DNA from 3 places in the Bariatricus sp. HCP28S3_A7 genome. Region 2 is predicted to be linked to each of the others. Evidence: riboswitches for the same ligand, from Rfam matches in the RefSeq annotation. Region 2 holds a riboswitch; each other region holds the start of a gene.
What was found. A riboswitch is a leader RNA that binds a small molecule or an ion and turns the genes downstream of it on or off. The one in region 2 is predicted to bind cobalamin.
Positions count from the first base shown of each region.

Region 1 (6,093 bases), on a different contig from region 2:
GCAGGATCTGAGGCTGAAACGGGAGCAGGTAGAAGCCGTTGTGAGTATTGACCTGAAGAAAGAAGAAGCTGGCATTCTGGAAATGACCGATGAATGGAAGATACCATTTTACACATTTTCAGCGGAGGAGCTAAAGACAGTAAAATCGGTAAGCACAAGTTCTGAATTCGTGAGTCGTATTACCGGTGTAGATAATGTGTGTGAGAGGGCTGTGAAATATTTTTGCCCGGACGGGGAACTGATTCTTCCGAAGTCGAGTCTGGAACAGATGACATTTGCAGTTGTTTGTCGGAAAATGAAATTGTCATATTAGTGTACTGATATTTGATTGGAGCCATTGAACTTAAACTGAATGGTCATGCGGGATTTGTCTATCATCACACTTGTGATGAAGTTCCGGTACCGCTGATGAATGATATAAGAATTGCAGATTCCATTTCCCAGAACAGATCAATTTATCTGCAGCAACAGCGGGTTGCTTGCATGAAAAATAAAAAATTGTTATATTTTTCTTATGGAGGATAAAACAATGGAGACAAAAGATATTATTTTAGAACTCCGCAGAAAAAGCGGACTATCGCAGGAAGAACTTGCACAAAAAGTAATGGTTACAAGACAGGCTGTGTCTCGTTGGGAAAACGGTGAGACTGTACCTAATACTGACACATTAAAACTGTTATCCAGGGTATTTGATGTTTCAATTAATACCCTCTTGGGTGCACCGAGACAGTTGATATGCCAATGCTGTGGAATGCCGCTTGACGATTCCACAATCAGCAAAGAGCCGAATGGCGATTTCAATGAAGAATACTGTAAGTGGTGCTATTCGGATGGCGAATTCAAGTATACGAGTAAAGAACAGCTGATCGATTTTTGTGTAGAACATTTGGCAAATGAGAATTGGCCTGCAGAACAGGTGCGAGCGCATATGGAAGCAGTGGTTCCGAAACTGAATCATTGGAAATAACTGGGAAGAACCGTCCCCAACGACAGGGAGAAAAAATGGAGAAGATTTTGATTTTTGCAGGAACGACGGAGGGCAGGGAACTGGCAGAATTTGCTGGGGGATTAAAGGTTCAGGCTCTCGTAAGTGTGGCAACGGAATATGGTAAAACGTGTCTGGATGATTGTGATAATATACAGACTTTTGTTGGAAGAATGGATGAGGGGCAGATTGAAGCGTTTATTAGGAAAGAAAAGGTTGAGCTTGTGATTGATGCGACTCATCCGTTTGCGGTTCTTGTGACACGGAATATTCGTAAAGCATGTGAGAATACGGGGACGGAGTATTTGAGGTGTCTGCGGAGGGAGTGTGAAGAGGCATTCACGGTAGAGACCGGAGAGATCGTTTGGACGAGTACTGTGAAGCAGGCGGTGGAATATCTGGAGAAAACGGAGGGGAATATTCTGATTGCGACGGGAAGTAAGGAACTGGAAAAGTATGCTTCCATCCCCAATTATAAAGAGCGATGTTTTGCTAGGGTTCTGTCGACGGGGAAAGCGGTGGAGGACAGTATCCGGCTTGGGTTTGAGGGGAAACATCTGATTGCTATGCAGGGACCGTTTTCGGAGGAAATGAATCTGGCAATGCTCCGGCATGTGGATGCAAAATATTTTGTCACGAAAGAGTCCGGCAAAGCGGGGGGATTCCCGGAAAAAGTTAAGGCTGCAAAGGAGGCCGGGACTGTGCTGGTTGTGGTGGGAAGACCGGAGGAAGAAGGACTTGCGCTGGAAGAGGTATTTGATGAATTAAAGAGAAGATACGGGGATAAGAACAGGGGGTGATTGATAACATAATATCAGTCAACCCCTGAAATTGTTTTTGTGTGAATAACAATTACACAATCTTTGTCGTCCATTTGGAGCAGTCCCACACCGCATTTACAATATCCTGGTAGAATTCCGGCTCATGGCAGATGAGGAGCAGGGTCCCGCGGTATTCCTGAAGTGCCTTTTTCAGTGAATCCTTGGCATCTACATCCAGATGATTGGTAGGTTCGTCCAGCATCAGCACATTGGTTTCTTTGTTCAGGATCTTGCACAGGCGCACTTTTGCCTGTTCCCCGCCGCTCAAGACGCGAATCTGGCTTTCGATGTGTTTGGTCGTAAGTCCGCATTTGGCGAGCGCGGAGCGTACTTCATACTGAGTGTAGGAAGGGAATTCTTCCCAGATCTCATCGATGCAGGTGGTTCGGTTGTTGTGGCCTGCCTCCTGTTCAAAATAGCCGGTCAGCAGATTCTCGCCCAGCTCACATTTACCGGAAAGCGGAGGAACCAGACCGAGAATACTCTTGATCAGCGTAGTCTTTCCGATTCCGTTTGCACCGGTCAGCGCAATTTTCTGGCCACGCTCCAGCGTGAGGTTCAGAGGCCGTGAAAGGGGTTCGTCGTAACCGATGACGAAATCTTTGGTCTCAAAGATGTATTTACCCGGTGTCCGGCCGAGGCGGAAATGGAATTCCGGCTTCGGACGCTCGGCGGCGAGCTCTATGACATCCATCTTATCCAGCTTTTTCTGACGGGACATGGCCATGTTGCGGGTGGAGACGCGCGCTTTATTGCGTGCCACAAAATCCTTGAGTTGACTGATTTCCTGCTGCTGCTTCTTGTAGGCAGCCTCAAGCTGGGCTTTCTTCACTTCGTAGATTTTCTGGAAATTGTCATAATCTCCGACGTAGCGGTTCAGTTCCTGATTTTCCATATGATAAATGATGTTCACCACTTCATTCAGAAACGGAATGTCATGGGAAATCAGGACGAACGCATTTTCATATTCGGTGAGATAACGTTTCAGCCAGTTGATATGTTCTTCGTCCAGATAGTTGGTTGGCTCGTCCAGAAGCAGGATGTCCGGCTTTTCCAGAAGGAGTTTGCCGAGCAGGATACGGGTGCGCTGGCCGCCGCTTAAGTCGGTGACATCCTTGTCCAGTCCAAGATCCAGAAGCCCCAGCGCGCGTGCGACTTCTTCGACCTTTGCATCGATCACATAGAAATCGTGCATGGTCAGTGTGTCCTGGATGGTCCCAAGCTCTTCCATAAGTGTCATCATAGTATCTTCATCCACGTCCCCGAGGCGGTCACAGATCTCGTTCATCTTCGTTTCCAGTTCAAAAAGCCAGGAAAAGGCGGATTTCAGCACTTCGCGGATCGTCATGCCCTTTTCAAGTACAGTGTGCTGATCGAGATAACCGACACGGACATTTTTTGCCCATTCGATTTTCCCTTCGTCCGGCTGGAGTTTTCCTGTAACAATATTAAAAAAAGTAGATTTCCCTTCTCCGTTGGCTCCGACAAGTCCAATGTGTTCGCCTTTCAGAAGACGGAAGGACACATCATGAAAAATGGCGCGGTCACCGAAGCCGTGGGAAAGATGTTCAACATTTAAAATGCTCATTTTCGATTCTCCTTTGTTATGTGGTAACAAGTGACAGTGTCCTGCTTATTATATTATATCTACCGGATAAAAGGCAATGGATTTCGAAAGGATTTCAAGGGAAAAATGCGGTTGCCATACAGGCGGGGATATGTTATAGTGAGGGTGTTCTATATTGGGCTTTTCAGTGCCGGGCAGATGATTCAGATCTGCCGGGTTAAAAGGGAATCAGGTGCAAATCCTGAGCGGTCCGGCCACTGTAAACAGGGAGCGAGGTTATAGATAAGTCATTGCGTATCCAGCGCGAGAAGGCATAACCGGGCGATGAGCTGTAAGTCAGGAGACCTGCTGAGAAGAATGTGAATAGCTTCCGATGAAAGCATAGATTTGCAGAATATTTCAGGGGGAAGTCTGCTTTCGTACAGGAAAAGCGGGCTTTTTTGAATGGGAAATTTGTGCTTTGCGGATCGGATCGAAAGTGGAAAGAGGGATACGATGAAAAAGAGAGCAGCACGGTTCCTGTGTATGATACTGATTGCGGTACTGATTTTCGGAATTCCGGGATGTGGTTCGGAAGAGAAAACGATGCCGGAAACGGAAGAAAATAAGATGACATCTGAACCACAGCGGGAAGAGGCGAAAGAAACGCCGGGACCAATGGAAATCAAGGGACTTACTTATGAATCTGCGATGGAACTTGATTATGCAAAAGGGTTCGGGGTATATTATTATCAGGATGGATATAAGCTGATCCGGATCCGGGACGGGGAAGACTATCTTCTTGTTCCGGAGGGCAGGAATATTCCGTCGGATCTGGAAGAAGACATCGTGATTTTACATCAGCCGCTGGACCGTATTTATCTTGCGGCAACATCGGTGATGGCATTATTTGATTCGCTTGATGCATTGGATGCGATTCGCCTGAGCGGGACACAAAAATCCGGCTGGTACATTGAAAATGCGGTGCAGGCTATGGAAGATGGCGCCATCCTTTATGCCGGAAAATACAGTGAGCCGGATTATGAACTCCTGATCGATGAGGAATGTGATCTGGCTATTGAATCCACGATGATCCTGCATACTCCGAAGGTGCAGGAGATGCTTGAGATGCTTGAGATTCCGGTATTTATCGACCGGTCCAGTTATGAGACGCATCCGCTTGGAAGAACGGAGTGGATCAAGGTCTATGCCGCGATGCTGGACAAAGAAGAACAGGCAGAGACATTTTTCAAGGAACAGTCCAAAGTAATCGAAGAACTGAAGGACTTTGAAAATACAGAGCAGACGGTCGCCTTTTTCTATGTGAGTACCGATGGAACCGTCGTGGTCAGAAAGTCCGAAGATTACATTCCGAAAATGATCGAGATTGCGGGTGGACGTTATGTTTTCGATGATCTTGAAAATACGGAAAATAACAGTGCGTCGATCAGCATTTCTATGGAAGAATTCTTTGCATCTGCAGCCGACGCGGACTATCTGATCTACAATTCATCGATCGATAATCCGGTGGAATCGATGGAGGATCTTCTGGCGAAAAGTGAGCTGTTTGCAGATTTTAAAGCGGTGCAGGAAGGAAATGTGTGGTGTACCGGAAAGTACCTGTATCAGGCGACAGACATTGTCGGAAATCTGATTACAGACATTCATCTGATGCTTACCGATGGAAAAACGGAGGAGATGACATTTTTATATAAAGTGTCATGACGATATCAGGATATGAGAAAGTGAGGAACCATGGAGAAAAGGAAGAATAAGCCGGTACGAATGGAAGAGATGAGAAGACGGATCCGGTATTTGCTGGTGTTTGCCGGACTTCTGGCTGCATTTTGTGTGATTATTGTGCTGAATATTAATACGGGAAATGTACATATTTCTGTTTCTGAGATTCTGAATATTCTATTCGGACAGGCAAAGCAGGATGCGAATTACAGTATCATCTGGAAAATTCGTCTGCCAAGAGTTCTGATGGCAGCCCTTCTCGGAGGTGCCCTTTCTCTGTCCGGGTTCCTGCTTCAGACTTTTTTTGCCAATCCGATTGCAGGCCCCTTTGTGCTTGGCATTTCCTCGGGCGCGAAAATGGTGGTCGCCCTGACGATGATCGTATTTCTGAAGTACTTCAGCAGAGTCTCTTCGTATACGCTCATTATAGCGGCATTTATAGGTTCACTGATTGCGACCGGATTCATCCTTCTGATGTCAAGAAAGATCAATCATATGGCAACCCTTCTGGTGGCCGGAATCATGATCGGCTATATCTGTTCGGCGGTTACGGATTTTGTGGTTACATTTGCGGAGGACTCGGATATCGTGAATTTGCACGGCTGGTCTCAGGGAAGCTTTTCTGGGATGAGCTGGAGCAACGTGAAGGTTGCTTTTGTATTGATTGCTGTCACCGTTGTGATTACCTTCCTCTATTCCAAGCCAATCGGTGCGTACCAGCTTGGCGAAGCCTATGCGAGAAGCGCAGGAGTCAATATCCGAGTTTTTCGTGTGCTTCTGATCCTGCTCTCCAGTATGCTGTCGGGCTGTGTGACCGCATTTGCCGGACCGGTTTCTTTTGTTGGGATCGCGGTTCCGTTTCTGGTAAAGAGGATGCTGAATACGGCGAAACCGCTGATCGTGATCCCGGGAACATTTCTGGGAGGAGCGGTGTTCTGTATGGGGTGTGATCTTATTGCACGGATGGCATTTGCACCGCTGGAACTCAATATCAGTACGGT
Region 1 covers NZ_JBQHSG010000002.1:135,745-141,837, reverse strand. The annotation lists gene ACTNA4_RS02020 (cobalt-precorrin 5A hydrolase) at 1-313, shown strand, start outside; gene ACTNA4_RS02015 (zinc ribbon domain-containing protein) at 530-967, shown strand; gene cobK (precorrin-6A reductase) at 1,003-1,785, shown strand; gene ACTNA4_RS02005 (ABC-F family ATP-binding cassette domain-containing protein) at 1,838-3,394, opposite strand; cobalamin riboswitch at 3,542-3,740, shown strand; gene ACTNA4_RS02000 (ABC transporter substrate-binding protein) at 3,869-5,077, shown strand; gene ACTNA4_RS01995 (FecCD family ABC transporter permease) at 5,108-6,093, shown strand, end outside.
Region 1: another riboswitch for cobalamin. It lies ahead of ACTNA4_RS02000 (ABC transporter substrate-binding protein); the one in region 2 lies ahead of ACTNA4_RS13955 (sirohydrochlorin cobaltochelatase).

Region 2 (6,093 bases):
CAACATTTTTCAACGCTTCTTCCATCGGAATCTTTCGGATCCTCCGAAAATCCAGCACCAGCACCATCAAATACCCAAGAAGCACAAAGACAAACATCTTTATATATCCTATCGGTTCTATCACAAAAGCAAACCAGCCACTGTATTCAGACATAATACTTTTCCATGCCTGATTCATAACCATAGCGCCTAATATCACGCTCACCGTATCTGCCACAATCACTACCATTGTTGTAGAAAGCAAATACAGACTTGCGATTTCACGGTTTTCATAACCAAGAATCTTCGTCATGGAGATTGCCGTTTCGTTCTTTTCGATAATCAACTTCGTCAGAAGATAGATCAGGACCGCTGACAACAGAATACACAAAATCTGAAAATACTGCAATATTCTGGCATTTTTCGTAAATTCCTGCCACCTTGAACTGATACTGCTTATATTCATATTTTTCATCCAGCGTGATGACATCTCCCACTTTCAGATTATACTTTTCAATAAATGGCCGGGAAAGATATACTTCATTTTCTTTCAACGATGCTAAATCTTCGATCCGGATATATTTGCTGTCATCCTTGACCCCATAAACAGATACTTCTTCATCCAGTGCATCCCCTGTCTTCTTCAGTGCCTTCATGCAAAATTGCTCTGCATCTGTAACATCCGTCTGAATCATTTGTCCTTCTTCGTCTTCACAAGATTTCAATACATACTGGTATTTTGCAAACATCAGATTTTCTGCATGATCCTGATAGTACTTCAGCGTAGACGGCATTCCGACCGCCATTGCCAGCATAACCATAACAAAGAAAATACCTGCAAAAAGAACAGCATAATTTGGCATGTTCTGAAATATGATACGCAGACGGAATCTGCTGAAGAACTTCCACTTCGGCAGCCGTATCGTTTTCTTCCGTCTTGTTTTTTTAAGATCACGCCGTAAAAACTGCAAAGGCGTATGCTGCATCATGTAAATGATCACAATCAGATTCACTGCAAGCATCAGGAATACTGGTATCACTGTCGTCTTAATAAATGCATCCGGATTCCATATTGTTTCATAAGCAGGGAGGCTGTAACTGTTATAATACATGGATACTACAACATCTTTGAAGACAGTATAGCCCAACAGGTTACCAACAACAGCTGCAATCATTGTTACAAGCACAGGCATTGCCAGATAATGCCGCACGAGCTCACCCTTTGTATATCCGGATGCCCGCAGGGTGCCAATCGTCTGTGATTCTTTCGCAATGGTATTACTGATGGTGACCGCAAAAATAAATGCAATGATCACAATCAGGATATCCAGCAGGACTCCGCCCATCGCTTCATCTGACCCCATATCATCCGTTGCAAAGTTGACTGCCGGGTTTGCATAACGGGGCAAATAATCCTGAAGTTCATTATCCCACATGACCGTCTGGGTAAGCAAAGCCCTCATAAAATCGTCCGACTGTTTCTTTTCTTCAATCTCATCCATCGGTTCCTGTTCATATCTCCATGCATAGGTATAATGCAACGAACCGGACAGGCGTTCAAAGCCATCTTTCGTCACCATCGCCACATTAAATTTCAGTGCATCAAACATCAGATCTGTACTTTTCTCATGAAGAGTAGAATAATTCACATAGGAAATCAGCCCTGTCACCTGATAGGACTGCTCACTGACGGAAATGGTATCTCCAACCTGAATTCCTGCATTATCTGCATGCATCCGGTCAATGGCAATCTCCTCTTCCGTTTCCGGGAAACTTCCTTCCATCAGGCAGGCCAGATTGATATCCTCTGTTTTTTCATACACCCGTATTGTGCCATCCGACTTTCCGTCATTATCGTGATCTTCCACCTCACTCCGATAGAAATTCTCATATACAGTTACAGGGACTGCCTTTTCACCTGTTTCGATTGCATGAATCAGCTCCTGATCCGCCTTCTCATTCAGTTCAAAGTGCCCATCCTCCAGACAATACTTTTCTTTACCATCCACTGCAGCCTGCATCATGCTCCCATTGGCAACATACATCCCTGAAACAAATCCAATTGTAAGGATTAAAAACAACGCAACCACCAGATATTTTTTCCAGTCACCTTTTAATTCTCTGGGAATGCGCTTTTGAAGCGGATTTTTCACTTTCCTGTCCCTCATACTTGCCACACTCCTTACCATTCAAGCTCCACTGCCGAAATTTTATTTGTATTTTTCTCATTATGGCGCACTCTTCCATCTCTCAGCTTGATCACATGATCTGCCATATTTTTGATAGCTTCATTATGCGTAACCATAATGACCGTATTCTTATACTTTCGATTGATGTCTTCAATCAACTTCAATATTTCCTTGGAAGTCGTATAATCCAATGCACCTGTCGGCTCATCGCAAAGCAGGATATCCGGATTCTTCACAATAGCGCGTCCGATAGAAACTCTCTGCTGCTGCCCGCCGGAGAGCTGGTTCGGGAGTTTATAACGGTGTTCATAGAGTCCCAGAGTCTGTAACAGATCATCAATATCAAGCGGATGATCCGACAGATATGCACCTACCTCAATATTTTCTTTCACATTTAAATTGCCGATCAGATTATACATCTGAAACACATATCCCAGATGCTTCCTGCGGTACTGTGTCAATTCCCTTTCTCCCATATCCTCCAGTTTGTCACCGTTTATGGAAATATAGCCGAAATCGGCACTGTCGATTCCTCCAATAATATTAAAAAGTGTGGATTTTCCCGAACCGGAAGGTCCCAGCAGAACACAGAACTCCCCTTTTGCGGCCGAAAAATTCATCCCGCATAATACTTCCTGGCGGGTGTCCCCACTTCCAAATCCTTTCTTTAAATCTACAACTTCCAAAAAATATCTCTCTTCCTCTGACATAACTACTCCTTTTCTCTTTTCAGTTTTCGCTTTTCTTTTTCCCGTTCTCGTTTCTGTGTTATTTCCATCAATTATCTTTCATTCCTCCTTCTATTTCCATCTGATAAACGAATATGGGGTTAGCTATGGCTAATTCATTATATCATATATATCTTCTAATGATTCACTCAGTCATGAAAACATTTCTCAATAATGCATGTTTGCATACAAAAAAATCGTGGCAATGCAGGAGCCCCTCTCTCCATACATTGCCACGAAACAAAAGATATTAGATCTATATTATTTATTGACTCATGCGATTACTGACCGATCACTGCTGCAGTATGTGCAATATAAATTTCCTGAATCTTAGCAATTCCTCCAAGACCAGCAATCTGTGTTTCTATACTTTCAAATTCTCCGGAAGCTTCAAACATACTCTTCCATGAGTCTTCGTCGTCTCCGGCCATGTCATTATTGGCATGATCGCCGGCCACTACCATCAGCGGACGAAGGATTACTTTTTTATACCCTGCCTGGGAAACAGCTTCAATGACAGCTTCACATGCAGTTTCTTCCGGCTCTCCTTCGACAGTTCCGATAAACACGTTCTCATATCCAAGGGCAGACATCTGTGCCTGCATCTGGCTGTAAGACACCTTCGCGGTATGAGAAGTTCCATGTCCCAGGAACACAAAAGCAGCACCATCCTCTTTTGCAGCATCCAGGCTGTCATAGCCTGCTTCGCTGACTGCTTCCGCAGTAATTGCCTCAGCAACTGCTGCCTTATCGTCATTGACAGTTTCCGCATCTGCACCCACTTCTCCAAGCAGAGGTTCTGCAACTTTTACACTCTCAAATTTGTCCGCATATGCCTCAACAGATTCCATCAATTCATCATACTCTGCGCCATGCATCAGGTGTGTCGGCTGGACAACCAGATTCTTTACGCCGTTTGCGACCGCTCGCTCCAGTGCCTGATCCATATTGTCAATGCATTCTCCGTCTCTTGCCTGAATATGATTGATAATGATCTGCGCGGTAAAGGCTCTTCTTACAGACCAGTCCGGATACGCTTCCTGAAGTGCATCTTCAATTCCTTTAATATCCTCTACACGGCTGTCATTAAAAGATGTTCCGAAGCTGACAACAAGAATCTCATTTTCTCCGATATCATCCTGATTCAGCGGATCATCCTTGGATGCATCGCCTGTATCTCTTCCAAAGTAATCCGGATCTGCATTTTCACCTTCTACCAGTTCCTTCTGGGCGTCTGTCAGTGCGTCCCAGGCTTCTTTCGCTTTCTTACACTGTTCATCCGTCTCATCCGTTCTTTGCTGTACATAGATTGCGTCAATCAGCGCTGCCACCTCATCCGCAGCCTTCTGATCCTCGTTTTCTGTACTTTCTTCCTTGTCGTTTTCTACTGTTGTTTCCGCATTTTCATCGCTTTTTCCGGAACATCCTGACAGAACCAGGGTTCCCACCAATGAAACAGCCAGTAAAATAGTTACCAGTTTTTTCTTCATCCTGCTCCTCCTTCATTTTCTGGCCATTTCCGATATATTCTCATTCGCTTTTAAGTCTGCAGGATAAAAATCTCGTAGACAAAAAAGCCCTTTTCCATAAAAATGGTAAAAGGGCGTAATGAATACATAACAAAACAGCACTCCCGGCAGATACAGGCATCGCCCGGGAATGTATCATTTCCATTATGATCGGTTGCGACCAGTTACTCGTGATCTGTGGGTCCTTCCCCACTCCGTTTTTCAATAGGCAGGTCTCCTGGCTTACGGATCTTAATCTAAGGCCGCCTTCCCAATTGCTCAGTGACATAAATGGCCTTGCACTCCCCGATCACAGTGACGAGTTCGTACAGGATTTGCACCTGTTTCCCTTTTAATCAGACAACCGGTGATTGTCTGAACCTATCAAGCTTACCTTATCATATACTGCAAAAAATGTAAAGACTCCGGAAATAGAAATATCTTACAGAAAGGAAAGCAGGAGCAAGGGTACTGATGAGTATCACCTTGCTCCTGCTCTTTGTGCTCACTTATATTTCTTTGCTACTATTTATTCTTCTTCTCCTTCGCCAGTAGTGCTGCCCCCAGCGCGCCGGCATACCGTCCGTTTTCAGTAGGTTCCACCGTCTTTCTGATTTTTGCAGAAAGGATTCTGGTAAAATATGTACTGTGACTCAACCCTCCTGTCAGAATAATCTTATCTGACAGTGCCTTCTTCTGGCTCAACTGTGCCACCTTAGATGCTACGGAATCAACGACCCCCGCCGCAATATCTTCACGATTTTTCCCGACACCGATATAATTGATGACTTCGGACTCTGCAAATACGGTGCAAAGAGAACTGATTGGTAAGACTGTTCCGCTTTCAGCCATATCAAAAAGCTCCTGAAGCGTGATTCCGAGACGATTTGCCATAATCTCCAGAAATTTCCCGGTCCCGGCGGAACATTTATCATTCATCAGGAAATCCTGCACGGTTCCGTTCTCGACCAGGATTACTTTGGTATCCTGTCCGCCCACATCAATAATCGTACAATTATCTCCTGCCATCTGTCTTCCGCCTCTTGCATGACATGTTATTTCGGTAATCACATAATCTGCAAAATCTACAGCAATTCTTCCATATCCGGTCGCTGCAACTTTTGTCTCATCAGACATGACATCCACTCCTTCTGCAAGAAGTTTCTCCTTGATAAGTAAGGTGGTCTCCTTGCTGCTCCATCCTGTAGGCAGTACAAATTGAAGCTCCTTATCCCCGATCACAGCAACTTTGGATGCTGTGGATCCGATATCTATTCCAACGTAATTCATATTCCTACCTCTTCTAACAATATTGATCTCTGTGTGGATTCAAATCCATTTCCACTTCGGTGATTTTCAAGATCTCTATATCATGTTCACGAATACACTGCCGGATCACCTCAAGATCTTCTTCTTTCACCATTAGTGAAATACCGCAGCATTTACTCGCACTTCTGGGGGTCGGGGCAATCACTGCCCAAACCCCCAGTTTTTTTAATTCTTTATAGAGACGCATTCCATTATCATGATTGGGAAACAATACATAATGCTGTATTTTCTGCATAGCTCTATGTTCCTCACATTTTTTAATTATTCAGCATTTCCACAAATGCACTGACTCTGGTACGAAGCTGCTGTGCATCACTGTCTGTATAATCTGTCTCAATTCCAAGAACCGGAATACCTGCT
Region 2 covers NZ_JBQHSG010000030.1:9,704-15,796, reverse strand. The annotation lists gene ACTNA4_RS13970 (FtsX-like permease family protein) at 1-325, opposite strand, end outside; gene ACTNA4_RS13965 (FtsX-like permease family protein) at 270-2,147, opposite strand; gene ACTNA4_RS13960 (ABC transporter ATP-binding protein) at 2,162-2,878, opposite strand; gene ACTNA4_RS13955 (sirohydrochlorin cobaltochelatase) at 3,178-4,386, opposite strand; cobalamin riboswitch at 4,616-4,804, opposite strand; gene ACTNA4_RS13950 (acyl-CoA dehydratase activase) at 4,930-5,694, opposite strand; gene ACTNA4_RS13945 (DUF3343 domain-containing protein) at 5,708-5,968, opposite strand; gene ACTNA4_RS13940 (double-cubane-cluster-containing anaerobic reductase) at 5,991-6,093, opposite strand, start outside.

Region 3 (6,093 bases), on a different contig from region 2:
ACTCGCAACGGTAGGTCTGATCTTTGGGATCGAATACGAATACTGGATCCTTGTGGTTCTTTGCAGTATCTGGCTGGCACTTGGCTGGATTTTGTTTTTAGGTCTTAAGACACTGAAACCACAGGAAGCGCTTGTGCTTACTCTTTTCGGAAATTATGTCGGTACGCTGAAAGAGCCTGGTTTCTATTTTGTGAATCCGTTCTGTGTAGGTGTGAATCCGGCTGCGAAGACAAAGCTGAACCAGAGCGGAGACGTGGACAGCCAGTCCAAGAGGTCTGTAATTTTCACACAGCCACAGGCAGGACAGGCTGTGGAGACGGTGAATAAGAAGATCTCTCTGAAGGTTATGACACTGAATAACAACCGTCAGAAGATCAATGACTGCCTCGGCAACCCGGTGGAGATCGGAATTGCCGTTACATGGCGGGTGGTGGACACGGCAAAAGCAGTTTTTAATGTAGACAACTATAAGGAATACCTTTCTCTGCAGTGCGATAGTGCGCTCCGTAATATTGTGCGGCTATATCCTTACGATGTATCTCCGAATGTAGATACCACAGGAGACGGTGTCGCGGATGAAGGAAGCCTTCGCGGTTCCAGCGAAGTGGTTGCGGCAAGAATTAAAGAAGAGATCCAGGGCAGAGTGGAGGAAGCAGGCCTTGCGATCATCGAAGCGCGTATCACTTATCTGGCATATGCTCCGGAGATTGCGGCAGTCATGCTTCAGCGACAGCAGGCTTCTGCGATCATCGATGCGAGAAAAATGATCGTTGACGGAGCCGTGGGCATGGTGGAGATGGCACTTGAAAGGCTGGAAGAGAAGGATACAATAGCATTAGACGATGAAAGAAAAGCTGCGATGGTATCTAATCTGCTGGTTGTGCTTTGTGGAAATCATGATGCACAGCCGATAGTAAATACAGGAAGTCTTTACTAATATGGCAGAAACGAAAAAACAGATACCGCTTCGGGTATCACCAAAACTGTACGATGCCCTCGCAGCCTGGGCTGAAGATGATTTCCGTTCACTGAACGGGCAGATTGAATTTTTACTGACTGAATGTGTGAAGCAGCATCGAAAGGATGGCAAATATATTTCGAAGGAATTGCATGTGCGTCCACAGATCGATCTTCCGGAGAAAGAAGAATAATACATAAAAAGGCGGTGATGAGCCGTCTTTTTATGTTATGTGCAGGAGTTGTCGCCCGGAGTGGTCCGGCCGAAATAGATGAACATGCAGCGATTGAATTTGGAATCGGGGAAAACGAAGAAGCAGGCTTTACATTTCAGGCGGTTTGTGATAAGGTATGTTCGTCAGGTTCAGACAGCATTAGCTGTCTGATTAAAAGGGAAACAGGTGGAAGTCCTGTACGAACTCGTCACTGTAAACGGGGAGTGCAAGGCCAGGAATGTCACTGAGCAATCGGGAAGGCGGCCTTGGATCTGGATCCGTAAGTCAGGAGACCTGCCTGCAAAAAACGGAGTGGGAAGAACCCACAGGCCACGAGTAACTGGTCGCAACCGATAAGAGTCATATTCCACATTCTCATCATCAGGCACCGGTGAAAGACCGGCTGTTTTGGAGAGAGTGCTGTTTGCGTATGTTATTATGAAGTGTGCCTTTTACCGACGATATGGGAAAGGCACCTCTTTTTTGTTGTACGCATTATCGGGAGAACGACATAATAAGAAGGAGGAGATTCAGAATGAAGAAAAGATTACTCACAATTCTACTGGCCGTTTCCGTAATCAGCACATTAACAATAGCAGGATGTTCTGGTGGAAATGGGGAAGAAAAAGAGGAGACCAAAGAAACAGAAGATGATCAGAAAGCAGCGAATGAGGTGGCAGATTTGATAGACGCAATCTATGTTCAGGAAAGAAACGATCAGACGGATGAAGCGTGTAAGGCTGCAAAAGAAGCATGGGATGAACTGACGGATGAGCAGAAGGAACTGGTAGAAGGAGAAAATGCGGACCCGGATTATTTTGGAAAAGATACCGGAGACGCATCCGCCGACGATCCAAGGAACCAGGATGGAATCGGAGAAAATGAACTTCTGGCAGTCAGCTTCGGAACATCTTACAATGACAGCCGCGTGGAAGATATTAAAGGAATAGAAGATGCCCTGCAGGAGGCATATCCTGACTGGTCCGTAAGAAGAGCATTTACATCGCAGATTATCATCAATCACATACAGGCGAGAGACGGAGAATGTATTGACAATATGGATCAGGCTCTGGAGCGTGCAGTGAAAAATAATGTGAAGAATCTGATCGTACAGCCGACCCACTTGATGCATGGAGCAGAATATGATGAACTGGTCAAAGCAGTGGAGCGTTACCAGGACAAATTTGAATCCGTAAAGGTTGCGGAACCGCTTCTGGGTGAAGTGGGAAGCGATGCTTCGGCAATCAATTCAGATAAAGAAGCTGTTGCAAAGGCAGTGACGGCACAGGCTGTTGAAACAGCAGGATATGACAGCCTCGATGCAGCGAAGGAAGATGGTACGGCATTTGTATTTATGGGACATGGCACCTCCCATACGGCAAAAGTTTCCTACAGCCAGATGCAGACACAGATGCAGGTACTCGGCTACGACAATGTATTTATCGGGACCGTCGAAGGGGAACCGGAAGAAACTTCCTGCGAGGCAATTATTGAAGCAGTAAAAAATGCGGGATATAAAAAGGTCATTCTCCGGCCGTTGATGGTTGTGGCGGGGGATCACGCAAATAATGATATGGCCGGAGAGGATGAAGATTCATGGAAGAGTCTGTTTGAGAATTCCGGATTTTTTGAACAAGTGGATGTGCAGATTGCAGGACTTGGTGGAATCGAGGCTATTCAGCAGATTTATGTTGATCACACTGCGGCAGTCATTGATAAATAATGGGAGGATCAGAAGTATGAAGAAGAAAATAGCAGCCATGCTTGGAATGGCAATACTGGCATCCGCGTTGATGCTCGGATGTGGAAAGAAAGAAGAAGCTGCAAAGACAGATACCGAGACACTTACGGAAAATACAGCTCAGAGTGAAGAAGCCGGGGAGGCTGAACTGGAAGACGGAATTTACAGTGCAGAATTCCAAACTGACAGCAGCATGTTTCATGTAAATGAAGCCTGTGACGGAAAAGGAACTCTGACGGTTAAGGATGGTCAGATGACGATTCACATTTCACTTACATCGAAAAATATTGTCAATCTCTATCCGGGACTTGCAGAGGCTGCCGTGAAAGAAGGAGCGGAGCTTCTGATTCCTACCGAAGATACGGTTACCTATAGTGATGGAACGACGGAAGAAGTGAATGGATTTGATGTTCCGGTTCCGGCGTTGGATGAAGAATTTGACCTTGCGCTGATTGGAACGAAAGGAAAATGGTATGATCATAAAGTCAGCGTATCGAATCCGGTTCGGGAAGAATAAAATGTCAGGGTGCTGTTAAGTTACAGCGAAATCGTTGGTGGAACGGAGATCGAACCTGGAAGAAACAAATAATGTGAATAACCGGACGGTACAATTGGCAGGATGAACAAAATTGTAACGTCTGGTTTTTTATTATAAGGGAAAATAATTGATGATTGACAATATTGTTTTCAAAAAAGTGATATACTGGATAAAATAGGTTAATGGAGGGAGAAGAGATGAGAATATATGATATTTCGCAGGAAGTGTTCGGATGCAATGTATTTCCCGGAGATTCGGCTCCTGAAAAAGAGATCTTATCCGTGATAGCAAAGGATTCGCCATGCAATTTATCGGCATTTCGAATGTGTGCCCACAACGGAACACATGTGGATGCTCCATATCATTTTTTCCAGAAAGGAAGAACAATCGACCAGGTAAAACTGGAAAAATTTATCGGAAATGCCTATGTAACAGAACACACTTCTGGGAGCGGAAATTGTGTTGCTGGAAGGAATCTGTCTGGATAGGGTTCCCGAAGGATGCTATTTCCTGAATGCGACACCGATCAATCTGGGAGACGGAGATGGGGCACCTTGCCGGGCGATACTGGTGGAATTGGACTGAGTTATTTTGAAAGAAGATAAGACTCCTGCCACGCGGTAAGTACGTCGAGGTGTATTTGAAAGTTACTTTATAAAAAGAATACGAAATTTACCCATTTTTGGATTTGTGTGTTATAATAATATAAGATTCTAAATATTACAAACAGTGAACAATTAGTATTTTTTATGGAGAGGTATAAAATGGCAAGAAAACAAACTACCAAAACTGCAGTAAAGAAAAGTACACCGGCAAAAGGGACTGCCAAAAAGGCAACGGTTGAAGCTTCTTTGACAACGGAGCCGGGAGAAGAAATCGTGAAAGAAGAGATTGCTAAGGAAACTGAGAAACCGGAAGGGGCAGATGCAGTAAAGGCGGAAGCACCTGAAGAAAAGAAAACTACGAAGAGGGCAGCAGCAAAGAAAACGACTGCGATAAAGAAAACAACGACAAGAAAAACTACCAGAAAAAAAGCAGAACCTGCAGAAAAAGAGGCGGAAGAAGTGAAAGCTGAAGAGCCAAAGGCAGAGGAAGTAAAAGAAGAGAAAACGGAAGAAGTTAAGGCGGAAGCGGTAGTAGAAGTAAAAGAAGAACCGGTAGTAGAAGAAGCACCGGTGGAAGAAACCAAAGAAGAACCGGCAGCAGAAGAAGCACCGGTGGAAGAAACCAAAGAAGAACCGGCAGCAGAAGAAGCACCGGTGGAAGAAACCAAAGAAGAACCGGCAGCAGAAGAAGCACCGGCAGAGGAAACCAAAGAGGAACCGGCAACAGAAGAAGCACCGGCAGAGGAAACCAAAGAAGCACCGGCAGAAGAGGTAAAAGAAGAACCGAAACAGGAGGTATATATGAGTCCAAGAAGAAGTATCGCATTTATCGGTTCAGAATGCTATCCATTCGTGAAGACCGGAGGTTTGGGTGATGTTATGTACGCGCTCCCGAAGGCATTAGTTAAACAGAATTGTGATGTGAAGGTAATTATCCCACTTTACAAATGTATACCGCAGAAATATCAGGAGAAGATGGTATACAAAGGATCCTTCCAGATGAATCTGTGTGCAGACGGCAGATCCTATTATGTAGGTATTATGGAATATGTATGGGATGGAGTTGTGTATGATTTTATTGATAATGAAGAATTTTTCAGCAGTGGAAATCCATATACGAATCTGATTGATGATATTCCGAAATACTGCTATTTCGCCAAGGCAGCACTTGCAGCACTGAATTATCTGAACTGGGTTCCGGATATCATTCATTGTCACGACTGGCAGGCAGCTCTGGTTCCGGTATATCTTAGAACTTTATTCGAAAATACAAAGCTGACTACTGCAAAGACGATCTTAACGATCCATAATCTGCGTTTCCAGGGTATTTACAATATTCCGACGATCCGCTACTGGTCAGGACTTCCGGATTACGTATTTAACAAAGATGCACTGAAAGTAAACTACAACGATGCGAATATGTTAAAAGGAGGACTGGCTTACGCTAATATTATTACAACTGTCAGCAATACATACGCCGGTGAGATTCAGACAGCATACTACGGAGAGAAACTGGATGCGCATCTGAGACATCACTGGAGAAAATTGAGAGGTATCGTCAACGGTATCGATTATGATATCTGGAACACCAGCACAGATTCCAGATTGTATGCAAACTATGACATCACGAATGTATTAGAGAAGAAGAGGGAAAACAAGCGGAAACTGCAGGAAGAGCTGGGACTTGTTCAGGATGACCATAAGTTTGTCATTGGTCTGATTTCGAGATTGACCGATCAGAAGGGACTGGATCTTGTCAATACCATTCTTCGTCAGGTTATGGATGAACATACCCAGTTCGTTGTACTTGGTACCGGAGATGATGTATATGAGAATTCTTTCCGTTATTATGAGAATGCATATAAGGGAAATGTATGCTCCAACATCATGTATGATGAAACAAGAGCTCACAGAATTTATGCGGGTGCAGATGCTTTACTGGTACCTTCGCAGTTTGAACCTTGCGGACTTACCCAGTTAATTGCTATGCATTATGGTACAATTCCAATTGTTCGTGAGACCGGTGGACTGAAGGAC
Region 3 covers NZ_JBQHSG010000004.1:52,298-58,390, reverse strand. The annotation lists gene ACTNA4_RS03975 (SPFH domain-containing protein) at 1-937, shown strand, start outside; gene ACTNA4_RS03970 (PTS ascorbate transporter subunit IIC) at 939-1,151, shown strand; cobalamin riboswitch at 1,301-1,488, shown strand; gene ACTNA4_RS03965 (sirohydrochlorin cobaltochelatase) at 1,708-2,895, shown strand; gene ACTNA4_RS03960 (hypothetical protein) at 2,912-3,430, shown strand; gene ACTNA4_RS03955 (cyclase family protein) at 3,649-3,939, shown strand; gene ACTNA4_RS03950 (hypothetical protein) at 3,911-4,036, shown strand; gene ACTNA4_RS03945 (glycogen/starch synthase) at 4,216-6,093, shown strand, end outside.
Region 3: another riboswitch for cobalamin. It lies ahead of ACTNA4_RS03965 (sirohydrochlorin cobaltochelatase); the one in region 2 lies ahead of ACTNA4_RS13955 (sirohydrochlorin cobaltochelatase).